DNA from 4 places in the Nitratireductor sp. GZWM139 genome. Region 1 is predicted to be linked to each of the others. Evidence: predicted binding sites of a transcription regulator. Region 1 holds the regulator's gene; each other region holds the start of a gene.
What was found. The regulator LexA, encoded in region 1, represses DNA repair genes until DNA is damaged. The targets are predictions, from matches to a motif close to TGTTCNNNNTGTGTTCNG.
Positions count from the first base shown of each region.

Region 2: NDI72_RS01000 (cytoplasmic protein) is a predicted target of LexA. The motif match lies at 2,323-2,340, and genes of this name have one in related genera.
Region 3: NDI72_RS13115 (YifB family Mg chelatase-like AAA ATPase) is a predicted target of LexA. The motif match lies at 2,046-2,063, and genes of this name have one in related genera.
Region 4: parE (DNA topoisomerase IV subunit B) is a predicted target of LexA. The motif match lies at 1,815-1,832, and genes of this name have one in related genera.

Region 1 is NZ_JAMQML010000013.1:25,680-29,352, forward strand. It holds gene NDI72_RS15810 (NAD(P)H-hydrate dehydratase) at 211-1,716, shown strand; gene lexA (transcriptional repressor LexA) at 1,809-2,531, opposite strand; gene NDI72_RS15820 (MarC family protein) at 2,618-3,250, opposite strand; gene gyrA (DNA gyrase subunit A) at 3,482-3,673, shown strand, end outside.
Region 2 is NZ_JAMQML010000001.1:217,086-220,758, reverse strand. It holds gene NDI72_RS01020 (DUF5330 domain-containing protein) at 102-452, shown strand; gene NDI72_RS01015 (SufE family protein) at 515-943, shown strand; gene NDI72_RS01010 (DUF6456 domain-containing protein) at 1,012-1,836, opposite strand; gene NDI72_RS01005 (helix-turn-helix domain-containing protein) at 1,838-2,269, opposite strand; gene NDI72_RS01000 (cytoplasmic protein) at 2,476-2,838, shown strand; gene NDI72_RS00995 (Ros/MucR family transcriptional regulator) at 3,050-3,469, opposite strand.
Region 3 is NZ_JAMQML010000009.1:171,528-175,200, forward strand. It holds gene NDI72_RS13105 (putative bifunctional diguanylate cyclase/phosphodiesterase) at 1-783, opposite strand, end outside; gene gshB (glutathione synthase) at 991-1,938, shown strand; gene NDI72_RS13115 (YifB family Mg chelatase-like AAA ATPase) at 2,157-3,673, shown strand, end outside.
Region 4 is NZ_JAMQML010000012.1:23,921-27,593, forward strand. It holds gene gcvP (aminomethyl-transferring glycine dehydrogenase) at 1-1,707, shown strand, start outside; gene parE (DNA topoisomerase IV subunit B) at 1,901-3,673, shown strand, end outside.

The DNA.
Region 1 (3,673 bases):
ACGAAACATGCCAACTCGTGACAGAGCCTTGCATGTTGCGTGCCAAACGCTGCATTCTGCGTCTTGAGAATTGGCGCGACGCGGTTTTCTCCGGCTTTGGCATGCTAGGCGAGCGCCCCCGGATAGCAAGATGGGAACCATGCGGTGCGGTTCGCAGTTTGAGACTTGCTTAAAAAATATGCAATGAGCCGAAGAAAGCGGCAGCTTGTTATGCGTATGGTTGTTCTGACACCTGAAGAAATGGGCAATGTGGATCGCGCGGCCATCGCAGCCGGCCCTCATGACGGGTACGGGCTGATGCGCAATGCCGGCGCGGCGGTGGCTGATCTTATCCTCGAGCGGTTTTCCGGCGCTGCCGGCGTCGCGGTTCTCTGCGGACCGGGCAACAATGGCGGTGACGGCTATGTCATTGCGCGGCTTCTGGCCGAGCGCGGCGTGAATGTCCGCCTGTTCGCCGATGCTGCGCCGCGGGAAGACAGCGATGCCGCCAGGGCGCGCGAGGACTGTTTTGTAACGCCTGAGGCGCTGGCCGATTTTCGCCCCGAGGCCGGCTGGGTGGTGGTTGACGCGCTCTATGGCGCCGGGCTTTCAAAGCCAATCGCGGGCATCGAGGCCGAACTCATCGAGCGGGTTGCGGCTGCGGGCGTCCCGGTGGTTGCCGTCGATCTTCCGTCCGGTCTTTCGGGTCTCACGGGCAAGCTCCTCGGCAGCTGCTTCAATGCGGACCTGACCGTCACGTTTTTCCGCAGAAAGCCGGGGCATCTGCTCATGCCCGGTCGACGCCTGTGTGGCGAGCTGGTCGTGGCCGATATCGGCATTGCCGAGACGGCGCTTGCATCAATGGATATCGCCCTTTGGGAAAATGGTCCGGCGCTCTGGCGTGACAGCGTGCCGGCGGTGGAGATCGATGCGCACAAATATGTGCGTGGTCATGTGGCGGTTGTTTCGGGCGGTGGCGCATCCACTGGTGCAGCGCGGCTTGCCGCGCGTGGCGCGGCGCGCGCCGGGGCAGGGGCCGTGACGGTGCTTTCGCCTGCAAACGCCCTGTCGGTGAATGCGATGCACCTGACCTCGATCATGCTGCGCAAGGCGGAAGCAGTGGATGAACTCATCGCCTTCCTCGATGAGCGAAAACCGACAGCCGCTGTTCTCGGCCCGGCAGCCGGCACAGGCGAGCGCACGCGCAGCTTCGCGCTGGGTTTTCTGGAGCGCGATGAAGGGCTGAAAGGGCTGGTGCTGGATGCCGACGCCATCACCGCCTTTGCCGATGCGCCCGATACGCTCTTCGAGGCCGTGAGAAGCTCTGCCGTAGCGACCGTGCTGACGCCGCATGACGGTGAATTCGCGCGCCTCTTCGGCGATCTCGCGGCCGATGCTTCCATGTCCAAGGTGGAGCGTGCGCGCGCAGCGGCAGAGCGCTCAGGAGCGGTGATCATCCTGAAGGGGGCGGACACGGTCGTCGCCTGCCCGGACGGGCGCGCCGCGATTAACACCAACGGATCGCGTTTCCTGGCGACGGCGGGCTCTGGCGATGTTCTGTGCGGGATTGTGGCCAGCCTTCTGGCGCAGGGCATGCCGGTCTTCGAGGCGGCATCAGCCGGCGTGTGGCTGCATGCAGAGGCTGGCGGGATGTTTGGCCGGGGCCTGATTGCGGAAGACCTCCCCGAGATGCTTCCGCATGTCTTCCAGGCGCTCTTCCCGGACGATGTTAGCTGAACCGACGCGGAGCTTGAAAAGAGCGCGCATTCTGGATGCCGGATGGCATCGGAGCCGGGGCATGCCTGAAGCCGCCCCGGATAGTCTTAAACTCAGTAGCGGCGCATCAGGCCGACGAGGCGACCCTGCACCTTGACGCGGTCGGGGCCGAAGATACGGGTTTCGTAAGCCGGATTGGCGGCTTCAAGGGCAATCGATGCGCCCTTGCGGCGGAAGCGCTTCAGCGTTGCTTCCTCCTGATCCACCAGCGCCACGACGATCTCGCCGGGATTGGCGGTCTGCGTCTCGCGGATGATCACCGTGTCGCCATCGAAAATGCCCGCATCGATCATCGAGTCGCCCTTGACCTCAAGCGCGTAGTGATCGCCACCGGTCAGCATGTCCGGCGGAACCGCGATGGAATGGGTCTGGTGCTGAATGGCGTCGATGGGGACACCGGCAGCGATGCGGCCCATGACAGGCACGGAAACGACGCCGGAAAGCGCGTCATCATTGCTGGCGGCAGGCTTGGAGGCCGCTGGCGCGGGCGTCTTGCCGAGGCTGCCCTCGATAACGCTTGGCGAAAAGCCGCGCGCGGCGGAATTGAGGCCCGGCGCGATGGAATCGGGAAGCCGCAGAACCTCCAGCGCACGCGCCCTGTTCGGGAGCCGGCGAATGAAGCCGCGCTCCTCCAGAGCCGTGATCAGCCGGTGAATGCCGGACTTGGAGGCGAGGTCGAGCGCCTCCTTCATTTCATCGAAGGAGGGCGGGATTCCGGTCTCCTTCAGTCGTTCATGGATGAACAGAAGAAGTTCGTGCTGCTTGCGGGTCAGCATGGGCGCCACCGAGAATCAGTTAAAAACAAAACCAGAACATACTCTATATGTTCCAGTTGTGTTCCGCAACCGTCCGGTTGCAGCGCCTATGGCGCAGCGAAAAGCGCCTTGGCTCCGTCTGCCACGAACTGGACCGCGAGGGCTGCCAGAATGACGCCCAGGAGGCGCGTCAGGATGGAGCGTCCCGTTTCGCCCAGAAAGCGGTCCACGCGCTCCGCCAGCGTGAAAACGGCATAGGTGAGGAGGATCGTTCCAAGCAGGATGCCGAGCAGCGCAATGGTGCCAAGAATTGAATTGAACTCGCCCGAAAGAAGCACGGTGGCCGAGATGGCGCCGGGACCCGCGATCAGCGGAATGGCCAGCGGGAAGGCGGCGATGTTGCGGATCATGTCGCGCGTGATCGCGCGCTCGGCGCTCTTTTCGTGGCGCTCCTGGCGGCGCTCGAAGATCATCTCGAAGGCGATGAAGAACAGAAGCAGGCCGCCTGCCACGCGGAAGGCGGGAAGCGTGATGCCGAACACGGCCAGAATGGCGCTGCCAGCGACGCCGAACAGGGCCAGAACGGCGAATCCGATGACGGCTGCGCGCACGGCCACCTGATTGCGCTCCGAGCGGTTCATGCCCGCTGTCAGCGCCAGAAAGAGCGGCGCAAGCCCTGGCGGATCGACGGTTACCAGCAATGTGACGAAGGCGTTGAAAACGGTATCGTAACCAGGCATCGGGTTCTCCTTGCGGCCTCTCTAGCCCAGCTTGGATGCGAGGGAAAAGCCCTCATTCTTCACGCAGGCTCGCTTCCTGCGGCAATTTGTCAAGGCGCTCATCCCCAGGAGGTTCGTATGCGCCTGAAATTGCGTTGGATTTCCGTCATCAAAAACGGATGCTCAATTGGAGAATCGCTGACGGCTCATATATAAAGAGTATGTGATTCCTCATTAAGAATGTGACACGTTTTGACTGACCAGACGACGCCGAACGGATCGGGCGAGCCCGACGAAATCGAGCCGATTTCCATTGTCGAGGAGATGCAGCGCTCTTATCTCGATTATGCGATGAGCGTGATCGTGAGCCGCGCCCTGCCGGATGCACGCGATGGTCTGAAGCCGGTGCATCGGCGCATTCTCTATGCATCCCATGAGAGCGGT
Region 2 (3,673 bases), on a different contig from region 1:
ATCTCAAGAGCTCCTTGGCCGGACCGTGCAATGGTAATGAAAGGGACGCCCCCTTGAGTTGGATCTTGAGCTAAACGGGGCAGGAAACGGGACTGGACGTCATGGGCTTTCTTATTCGCGCAATCTTCTGGCTTTCGCTTGTTCTGCTGTTTGTGCCGATTGGCGGCGCCGGTAATGATGGCGATGGCGCAGCGCCGCAGATCGGCGCCCTTCAGGCTCTGAGCGCTGCCCGCGATGCGATCAGCGACATGGCAGGCATCTGCGAGCGCAAACCGGAAGTCTGCGCCACGGGCGTCGCCGCCCTTCAGACCATCGGCGTCCGCGCCCGTGAAAGCGCCCGCATGGCCTATGAGATGATCGAGGAAAGCGGCAGCGAAGCGCCCGACGCCGCAGCCACTCCCGAAGACACCATCACCACCGGCAGCATTCCCGAGAGCGCCGAGAACCGCTAAGCGCGCCCTTCCTGAAAAGGTTTTGCGTGACGACAGGCCGGACAATCACTATATCCGGCCCAATGAGCACGACGATTGACACCCTCTACGACGACTTCGCCTTTCTGGACGACTGGGAAGAGCGCTATCGCTACATCATCGATCTGGGCAACGGCCTTTCGGCCTACCCGGAGAGCGCGCGGGATGAGGCGCATCGCGTTCGCGGCTGCGTCAGCCAGGTCTGGCTTTACACCGAGCGCGCCGATGGCGACGATCCGGTCCTGAACTTCAGGGGCGATTCCGACGCTCACATCGTGCGCGGCCTGGTGGCCATCATGATGCTGCTCTTTTCGGGAAAGCGCGCCAGCGAAATCCTCGCCATCAATGCCGAAGACGTGCTGCGCAAGCTCGGTCTCGACGAGCACCTCACCCCGCAGCGCGCCAATGGCCTGCGCGCCATGGTACAGCGCATCCGGGATGAGGCCGCAGCCGTAGCTCCCGCAGCGGGCTAAACCTCTTGCAAGACTGAAATGCGAAGGCCCATATGGGCCTCCGCGCTGGCGTATCGTCCCGCCGCACGTCAGGCAATTTTCGGACGATAATCCTCAACGCCCCAGTGAAGAATGGGCTTTTGCGCCGCCGCTCTCCGGGCGTCCCGTGGCGCATAATGGCGGTCGAGCGCGCCAAGCGCCGTCTTCAACACCACCTTCGCTGAACGCACGGGCCAGCCGCGCTCCGTCTCCACCTGCTCGAGCCCTTTCAGGAAGCAGCAGATATCGACGAGAACGCCGGCAAGTTCCGGCCCCACCGCATTGAGCGCCCGGTCCACTCTCTGGCGCGCCGCAAGCGCCGCGTCGGTGAGGTCGGCCCCCTCGCCTGCCCCACCGCTTCTCCTGCCCGCCGAAACCGTCGCCACCCAGTTGGCGCTCATCCGCGGCATGATCTGCCCGCGCGTATAGTCTGCGCGCAGCCTTTCCCCCGCATCGAACTCCGCCTGGTTCAGAAATGGCTGGCCATTGCGCGCCCGCCGGCGGGCAAGCTGGGCGAGCGGCGATTCGCTCAATGTCGCCGACACCACTTCACGCTCCAGCCCCTCGCCAAAGCTTCGCTGTTCGAGCTCCCAGTGCTGCCTGCGAAAAGGTTCCTCACGCGCGCCAAGCCTGCACGCATGTGCGCTTCCCGCCTGCGTCAGCTTCACCCGTTCCCCATCACGAGAGACCAGATCATCACGGCTCAGCCTTTCCAGCACATCTCGCGCGATCGAGATCGTTCCCCGCTCTCCGCCATCCAGAAGCACCGCCCCCGTCTTCGCCCCGCGCTGAAGCCAGGCGGGCCCCTTCTGCAGAAACCTCAACGCCCTCTGAAATTCACGGCGCTGACGCACATCGTCCTTCATCACCGCCATCTCAGCGCACCTCCATATTGCGAAACGCAGCCGAGGTGATCCGCTCCGTCATCAGCACGATCCGGTCGAATTCTTCATCGTCGCGCATGTCCTCGATCAGATGGCACGCATATTGAACCGTGGTCCGGTCACGCCCGAAGCCACGCCCGACCTCGGTCATGTTCAACCCAAGCACAACATGCGCGACATACATGCCGATCTGGCGCACCCGCGTCACGCTGGTGGATGACCGACGGGCCTCGCGCAGCTCGCGCCCGCTCACATTGAACAGCGCTGCGAGGATATCGATGACGCATTCGCAGACGTCGCCCAGCCGCTCTTCGGTGACGGGGCTCAAGCGCCGCGCCAATGCCGGACGCTCGGTCTCCTCGGACACTCCTTCCGGCTCGGCTGCGTCTTGCGGCGGTTTGGTGGAATTTGAAAGCACAGGCATTATCCCTTCCCAAAAAAGAGGAATAAATTCTTATACCCTACACAGCCACCAAAGCGAACAAAGAGGGAACGATATTTCCCCATCGATCAATCAAGATATTGAAATACAGACATAAAAATTCTGAGGAACCGTTTTTCCAACACAGGTTTATCCCCGCCCGTGCCGCGCGCCCTCATAGTCACCCCAAATCAAGACAGGGATCGACCATGACCGCGATGAAGCAAGAACGCCTTGAGTTCCTTGAAGAAAAGAGAAAACGCCATGAACTGTCACGGCAAACGGCAGCACTGTTCCTCATTGGCGGCATCGATCTTGCCAAAGCGCTACAGACAGAAGGGGCAGAACGCGCCGCTGTCGTTCAGCGCCTGAAGCGTCTGATCGAAAGAGAGCGCCTGAAGGGTGTGCGCGGGCACTGGAGCTATGATCTCAACCGACACATCGCTCTAAAACAGGGCCTGGAACGCCTGGCGCCGGAAACACCATGCCCGGCACGAAGAAAATCCACACATCCGCCCGCAGCATTTTCTCTGGGCGCTCGCACAGTCCGGCGAATTCCCGGAAGCGCATGAGAGGCGTCGCATTTTGCGCAACAGGAAAAGCCCCCCCCTGAAACAAATCAGGCGTCGCTGTGCCAGCGACGCCTGAACCTTGAAGCGTGTAATCTCGGCGTAGCCGTTACACTGGATCACCCTGCGCCCGTCCGGGCAACAAAGGATGATCGAAACTTTTATAGAGCAGCCGAACAACCGAAAACCGGATGCCGCCTCTCGGTCCGAAGCTCTAGGTCTCTTTGCGCTTGCGGCCTAAACCCATCTGCTTGGCCAGCTTCGAGCGGGCAACCGCGTAGCTGGGCGCAACCATCGGGTAGTTCGGATCAAGGCCCCACTTCTCCCGATACTGCTCCGGCGTCATGCCGTAATGCGTCATCAGGTGGCGCTTCAGCGATTTGAACTTCTTACCGTCTTCGAGACAGATAATGTAGTCTTCATGCACCGAGCGCTTGGGGTTGACGGCCGGCTTCTGCTTCTCGGCCGGCGGCGCCTCAGGCGTTCCGCTGACACGGCCAAGAGCCGAGTGCACATCAGAGATCAGGTTGGAAAGCTCAGATGCGGGAACCGGATTGTTGCTGACATACGCGGCAACAACGTCCGCAGTCAGCTCTATAAGCATGTTGTCGTTCTTTACAGAATCGTCGTTCATTTCGTTACCTTGCCCCAACGTCATTAAAATTGGTCTCACCTCAAGTCGCCACTCATGAGGTCTCTAAAGGGAGCCAGATGTTTTTGGCATTTCTTGGCCCGACTCCCGATGAGGCAGCAATCTTATGATTACTTTTCTGCTTTCGGTCAACTCACTTTTTAAGTCTTATACTAGGCGACACTAGAAGCCGATTGTTTATCTCAT
Region 3 (3,673 bases), on a different contig from region 1:
CACCAGCTGCGATAACGGGCCGATGATGCCGCGTTCCTCGGCGATGGGAATGAATATGCCCGGCGAAACCGGTCCCAGATCCCGGTCGGTCCAGCGCGCCAGCGTCTCGAAGCCCACCGTGCGGCGGGTTTCCAGATCGACGATCGGCTGGAAATGCGGCTCCACCTCGCCGGCGGCGACCGCCCGGCGCAGGGCCTGCTCGATATGGGTTACGCGCTTGGCGGCCTCTTCCATCTCGCGGGTGTAGACCACGACTGCGCCGCGCCCCGTGCGCTTGGCCTGATAGAGCGCGGTTTCCGCCTTGTTGAGCAGAACCTCGCCTGTCTCTTCCTCGGAGTAATAGAGGGAACAGCCGGCAGACGCCGAAAGCCGCGCGGTGCGGTGGCCGACATCATAGGGGGCGGAGAGAATTTCGATCAGAAGCCGTGTCTTCTCGCGCGCGGCCTCCTCGCTGAAGACCAGCGGGAACAGAAAGGCGAATTCGTCTGCGCCGATGCGGGTGACCGTGGAGTGCGTATCCATCGCGGCGCGCAGCCGCATGGCCACCTGCTGCAGGATTTCATCGCCCGCGGCGCGGCCAAAAAGGTCGTTGATCGGCTTGAAGCCATCGAGATCCAGAACGCCGATGGCGAAAGGAGCGGGATCGTCCGCGCGTTCCTCGATCAGCCGGTCGATCTTGTCGAAGAATCGGCGCATGTTTCCGAGGCCCGTCAACGCATCGGTGAAGGCAAAGTCGGACTGGTCCGCCGTTATCGTCCGTGCTTGTGCGGGCGCCGGCTGCATCGAAACTCCGTTATGCGGGCGATCTTGTTCTCGATGCGCCGAACAGTGGACGCAAAGTGTTTATGAATCGTATCCAATATAACGTTATCGTGAACAGTCTTTTGTTCATCGACGGCGCGGCGTGACGTCTGTGCGGCATCCACAGCTTGACAGAAGCATGCGCGGGCCGTCATCTGCCGCACAACAGTCCCCTCCGGAGCTCTTTCCATGTCCCTGAAAGTCGCGGTCCAGATGGACCATATCTCCACCATTTCGATTGCCGGCGACACCAGCTTCGCGCTCGCTCTGGAAGCGCAGAGGCGGGGCCATGCGCTCTGGCACTACACGCCGGATCGTCTCTCCATGGCCGATGGCAAGGTCATCGCCTGGGCCGAGACGCTTGAGGTGCGCGATGAGGAGGGCAACCACTTCACGCTCGGCGAGCCGCAGCGCACGGACCTTTCGGAGCTGGATGTGGTGCTTCTGCGCCAGGATCCGCCCTTCGACATGAATTACATCACCACGACGCATATTCTGGAGCGCATTCACCCGAAGACGCTCGTGGTCAATGATCCGGCCTGGGTGCGCAACAGCCCGGAAAAGATCTTCGTGACGGAATTCGCCGACCTGATGCCGGAAACGCTGATCACCCGCGATCCGCGCGAGGTCGATGATTTCCGCAGGAAGCATGGCGACATCATCGTCAAGCCGCTCTACGGCAATGGCGGCGCCGGCATCTTCCACCTCAAGGAGGGAGACCGCAATCTGGCCTCGCTTCTGGAAATGTTCATGGAAGCGTTCCGCGAGCCCTTCATCGTGCAGCGCTACCTGAAAGAGGTGCGTGGCGGCGACAAGCGCATCATCCTCATTGAGGGTGAGCCGGTTGGCGCGATCAACCGTGTGCCGGCCGAGCACGATTCGCGCTCCAACATGCATGTGGGCGGCCGCGCCGAACATGCGGAACTGACGGATCGCGAGCGCGAGATCTGCGCGCGCATCGGGCCGTCGCTGCGCGAGCGCGGTTTCACGCTGGTTGGCATCGATGTCATCGGTGACTGGCTGACGGAGATCAATGTGACCTCTCCGACGGGCCTCCGCGAGGTCAAGAAATTCGGCGGCGCGGATATTGCCGCGCTGTTCTGGGATGCCGTCGAGGCGCGCTGCGCCGCAGTCTGACCGCTGCATCATGCATCAGGTTTAAGGGGCGGGCTGCGTTTGCGCTCGCCCCGATCTGTTCTCCCGGCACAACTCTCTGCAACCTGCCGACAACCTTTGCGTTAGGTTGTTCTCTCAATGTTCTTGATCTGATCGCCTGAAGCTGCTTCAATGCGGTTGCAAGGGGATTGGAACTCGTGTTCTGGCTGCAATGCCGGGCGTGCGCAGGGGGAGAGCACATGGTTTCGCATGTGAGCACTGTGGCATTTCAGGGCGTGGAGGCTGTGCCTGTCGAGGTGCAGGTGATGGTGGCTCCCGGCAAGATGGGGATGCAGATCGTCGGGCTGGCCGACAAGGCCGTCGCGGAAAGCCGGGAGCGGGTGCAGGCTGCGCTTCACGCGTCGGGCCTTTCCATGCCGCCCAAGAAGGTGACGATCAACCTCGCACCTGCGGACCTGCCCAAAGAGGGCAGCCATTACGATTTGCCGATTGCGCTGGGTCTCATGGCCGCTCTCGGCGCGATTCCCGGCGATTCATTAGCTGGCTATGTCGTGCTAGGAGAACTTTCTCTCGATGGCACGGTGGCGGCGGTGAACGGTGTTCTGCCGGCGGCCATCGGGGCGAATGCGATGGGGCGCGGCCTGATCTGCCCGCATGCCTGCGGCGCGGAGGCCGCGTGGGCCAGCGCGGATCTCGACATTCTCGCGCCGCGCAGCCTCATCGCGCTCGCCAATCATTTCAAGGGTAGCCAGGTGATGAGCCGCCCGGAGCCGGCTCTCGGGCCGCCGCCGGTCAGATTGCCGGATCTTGCCGACATCAAAGGGCAGGAGGGGGCCAAGCGGGTTCTGGAGGTGGCAGCTGCAGGCGGGCACAATCTTCTGATGAATGGTCCGCCCGGCGCAGGCAAGTCGATGCTGGCGCAGCGCCTGCCATCCATTCTGCCGCCCCTGTCTCCGCGCGAATTGCTGGAAGTCTCCATGATCGCTTCCATTGCCGGGGAACTGGCGGAGGGCAAGCTCACTGATCAGCGTCCGTTTCGCGCGCCGCATCACTCGGCCTCCATGGCGGCCATCGTGGGCGGCGGATTGAAGGCGCGTCCCGGCGAGGCTTCGCTGGCGCATCACGGGGTTCTGTTTCTGGACGAGTTGCCGGAGTTTTCACCGCAGGTTCTGGATTCGCTGCGCCAGCCGCTGGAAACCGCCGAATGCGTGATCGCGCGCGCAAATCACCGGGTCAGCTATCCGGCGCGTATTCAGCTTGTTGCGGCCATGAACCCGTGCCGTTGCGGCATGGCCGGGGAGCCGGGGCATCGCTGCCGGCGCGGCCCGCGCTGCCAGACGGATTATCAGGCGCGCATTTCGGGGCCGCTGCTCGACCGTATCGATCTTCGGGTCGATGTTCCCGCCGTCTCCGCGAGCGATCTTATCGGCGGGGGCGGGCGTTCGGAGCCCAGTGCGGTGGTTGCGGAGCGCGTCAGCCGGGCACGCGCCATGCAACAGGAGCGATATACGGCGCTGGGCCTGCCTGCGTGGACGACCAATGCCTCCTGCTCGGCCGCAATGATCGAGGATGTGGTGACGCTTGATGCGCCATGCACGGCGCTCATTCGGGAGGCCAGCGAGAAGCTCGGCTTTTCCGCGCGCGCGTATCACCGGGTTCTCAAGGTCGCGCGCACGCTGGCCGATCTGGATGGCGCCGGCGATGTGACGCGAACCCATCTGGCCGAGGCGATCTCCTATCGCGTGGCCGGCACGGT
Region 4 (3,673 bases), on a different contig from region 1:
GCCGGCCTTTCGCTTGCAGGCGATGTCATCTTCGACACGGTCACCGTCACCGTTCCCGGCAAGGCGCAGGAGATCGCGGCCGGAGCCGAGGCCGAGGGCCGGCTTGTGCGCGTTCTCGACGCGGACCGCGTCAGCGTCGCCTTCGACGAGACGACGACCGAAGACGATCTGGCCGCACTGGCAGCCCTGTTCGGCGCCACCGTGCCGGAAAGCGCACCGCGCCTTGCCCCGGCCGCAGCGCGCGGCGAAGGCTTCCTCACGCAGCCGGATTTCCACTCGCACCGCTCGGAAACGGAAATGATGCGCTTCCTGCGCAGGCTCGCCGACAAGGATCTTGCGCTCGACCGCGCCATGATCCCGCTTGGCTCCTGCACCATGAAGCTCAACGCCGCTGCCGAGATGATGCCCGTGAGCTGGCCGGAAGTGGGTGGCCTTCACCCCTTCGCTCCGCCGGAGCACACGGTGGGTTATCGTCGCATGATCGACGATCTGGACCGCTGGCTCTCGGAAATCACCGGCTTCGACGCAGTTTCGCTGCAGCCCAATGCCGGTAGCCAGGGCGAATATGCCGGTCTCCTGGCCATCCGCCGCTATCACGCCGAGCGCGGCGAAGGTGACCGCGATATCTGCCTCATCCCCTCCTCCGCCCATGGCACCAACCCGGCGTCCGCCTCCATGGCCGGCATGCGGGTGGTGGTCGTGCGCTGCACGGAAGATGGCAATATCGATCAGGACGACCTGAAGGCGAAGGCGGAAGAGCACGCCGACAAGCTGGCGGCGCTGATGCTGACCTACCCGTCGACCCACGGCGTGTTCGAGGAAGGCGTGCGCGACATGTGCGCGGTGATCCACGAACACGGCGGCCAGGTCTATTTCGACGGCGCCAATCTCAACGCGATGGTCGGACTTGCCCGTCCGGGCGATCTGGGAGCGGATGTCTGCCACCTGAACCTGCACAAGACCTTCTGCATTCCCCATGGCGGCGGCGGACCGGGCGTTGGCCCGATCGGCGTCAAGGCGCATCTGAAGCCGTTCGTGCCGGGACATGTGGCGCTCGGCAGCAGCCATGCGGTGGCCGCAGCCCCCTATGGCAGCGCGTCGATCCTGCCGATCACATGGATGTATATCCGCATGATGGGCGGCGACGGCCTCAAGCGGGCGACGGAAATGGCAATCCTCAACGCCAACTACATCGCCCACAGCCTGAAGGAACACTACCCGGTGCTTTACAAGGGCCGCAACGACCGTGTTGCGCATGAGTGCATTCTCGACACGCGGGTGTTCAAGGATCGCGCCGGCATCACCGTCGACGACATCGCCAAGCGGCTCATCGACTATGGCTTCCACGCCCCGACCATGAGCTTCCCCGTTGCGGGCACGCTGATGGTGGAGCCGACGGAGTCGGAGCCGAAGAGCGAAGTCGACCGCTTCTGCCAGGCGATGATCTCCATCGCCGAAGAAGCTGCGCGGGTGGAAAAGGGCGAATGGCCGAAGGATGACAATCCGCTCGCCAACGCGCCGCACACCGCCATGGAGCTGATGGGTGACGACTGGACGCATCCCTATAGCCGCAGGGAAGCCGCCTTCCCCGAAGGTTCGCTCGAGGCAGCGTCCAAATACTGGCCGCCCGTCTCGCGCGTCGACAATGTGGGTGGCGACCGCAATCTGGTCTGCGCCTGCCCGCCCATTGAAGCGCTGGCAAGCTGACCACAATGAAACGGATCATCTCCCCAAGCTGGGGAGATGATCGCCTCAATTGCCGCGCACCTCTTGGCGCGCGCCCTCGCTTTCTGGTAAAGCGTCGTCCACACACTCCGAACGGAACCGGAACAGGCTTCGCTTTGCCTTGCAAACCATGGCAAACTGCGGGCTGATTCGCGGACAGGAAACAACACGCTTCATGGACGACAACAACGACCTCTTCGCCGGAATGCCTGCCGCCGGGACGCCTGCCAATGTGGAACGTGCGAAAACGCCCGAGCCGGCAGCGCCTCAGCGCAAGCCCGCTGCGCGTCCCGCGCCATCTGCATCGCCCGCCCCGTCGGGCGACGGCTACAGTGCGGCCGACATTGAGGTTCTGGAAGGTCTGGAGCCCGTTCGTCGCCGTCCCGGCATGTATATCGGCGGCACCGACGACAAGGCGCTGCACCACCTGTTCGCCGAAGTTATCGACAACTCCATGGATGAGGCGGTGGCCGGCCACGCCACCTTCATCGAAGTGGAACTCGACGAGGAAGGCTATCTCTCCGTCACCGATAACGGTCGCGGCATTCCGGTCGATCCGCACCCCAAGTTCAAGGACAAGTCGGCGCTCGAAGTCATCATGACGACGCTGCATGCCGGCGGTAAGTTCGATTCCAAGGTCTACGAGACCTCCGGCGGCCTGCACGGCGTTGGCGTGTCCGTGGTCAACGCCCTGTCCGAACTCCTTCAGGTGGAGGTTGCCCGCAATCGCCAGCTCTTCCGCCAGACTTTTTCGCGCGGCCTGCCGCAGGGCGGACTGGAGAAGCTCGGCGACGTGCACAACCGGCGCGGCACCAAGGTGCGCTTCAAGCCGGACGAAGAAATCTTTGGCAAGGGCGCGAAGTTCGAGCCCGCGCGGCTCTACAAGATGGCCCGCTCCAAGGCCTATCTGTTCGGCGGCGTGGAAATCCGCTGGATTTGCGCCCCTTCCCTGATCGGCGAGAAGGACGAGACGCCCGAAAAGGCGACCTTCCACTTCCCCGGTGGTCTCAAGGACTATCTGGCCGCTTCGCTCGACGGGCAGTTCCAGGTCACCAAGGAGATTTTCTCCGGCCGCAGCGAAAAGACCACCGGTCATGGCGCCGTGGAATGGGCGATCACCTGGTATGGCGGCGACGCCATGCTCAACTCCTATTGTAACACCGTGCCGACGCCCGAGGGCGGAACCCACGAAAGCGGTTTCCGCAACGCGCTCCTGCGCGGCCTGCGCGGCTATGCGGAGCTGACCGGCAACAAGCGCGCGTCCATCATCACCTCCGAAGACGTGATGATCTCGGCCGCCGGCATGCTTTCCGTGTTCGTGCGCGAACCGGAATTCGTCGGCCAGACCAAGGACAAGCTGGCGACGGCTGCGGCAACCCGCATCGTCGAAAACGCGATCCGCGATCCGTTCGACCACTGGCTTGCAGAAAACCCGCAGGAAGCCTCCAAACTGCTCGAATGGGTTGTGGCGCGCGCCGATGAGCGCCTTCGCCGCCGTCAGGAGCGCGAGGTCAGCCGCAAGAGCGCCGTGCGCAAGCTGCGCCTGCCCGGAAAGCTCGCCGACTGCACCATGGGCGCGGCAGCGGGTGCTGAAATCTTCATCGTCGAGGGCGACTCGGCTGGCGGCTCCGCCAAGCAGGCGCGCAACCGCGCCAGTCAGGCCGTCCTGCCGCTGCGCGGCAAGATCCTCAACGTCGCCAGCGCCGGCTCCAACAAGCTCGCCGCCAACCAGCAGATTTCCGACATCACACAGGCGCTCGGCTGTGGTACGCGCTCGAAATACCGTGAAGACGATCTGCGTTACGACCGCGTCATCATCATGACGGATGCCGACGTCGACGGCGCGCACATTGCCTCGCTGCTCATCACCTTCTTCTATCAGGAGATGCCGCAGCTCATCGAGAACGGCCATCTCTACATGGCTGTTCCCCCGCTCTACCGCCTCAGC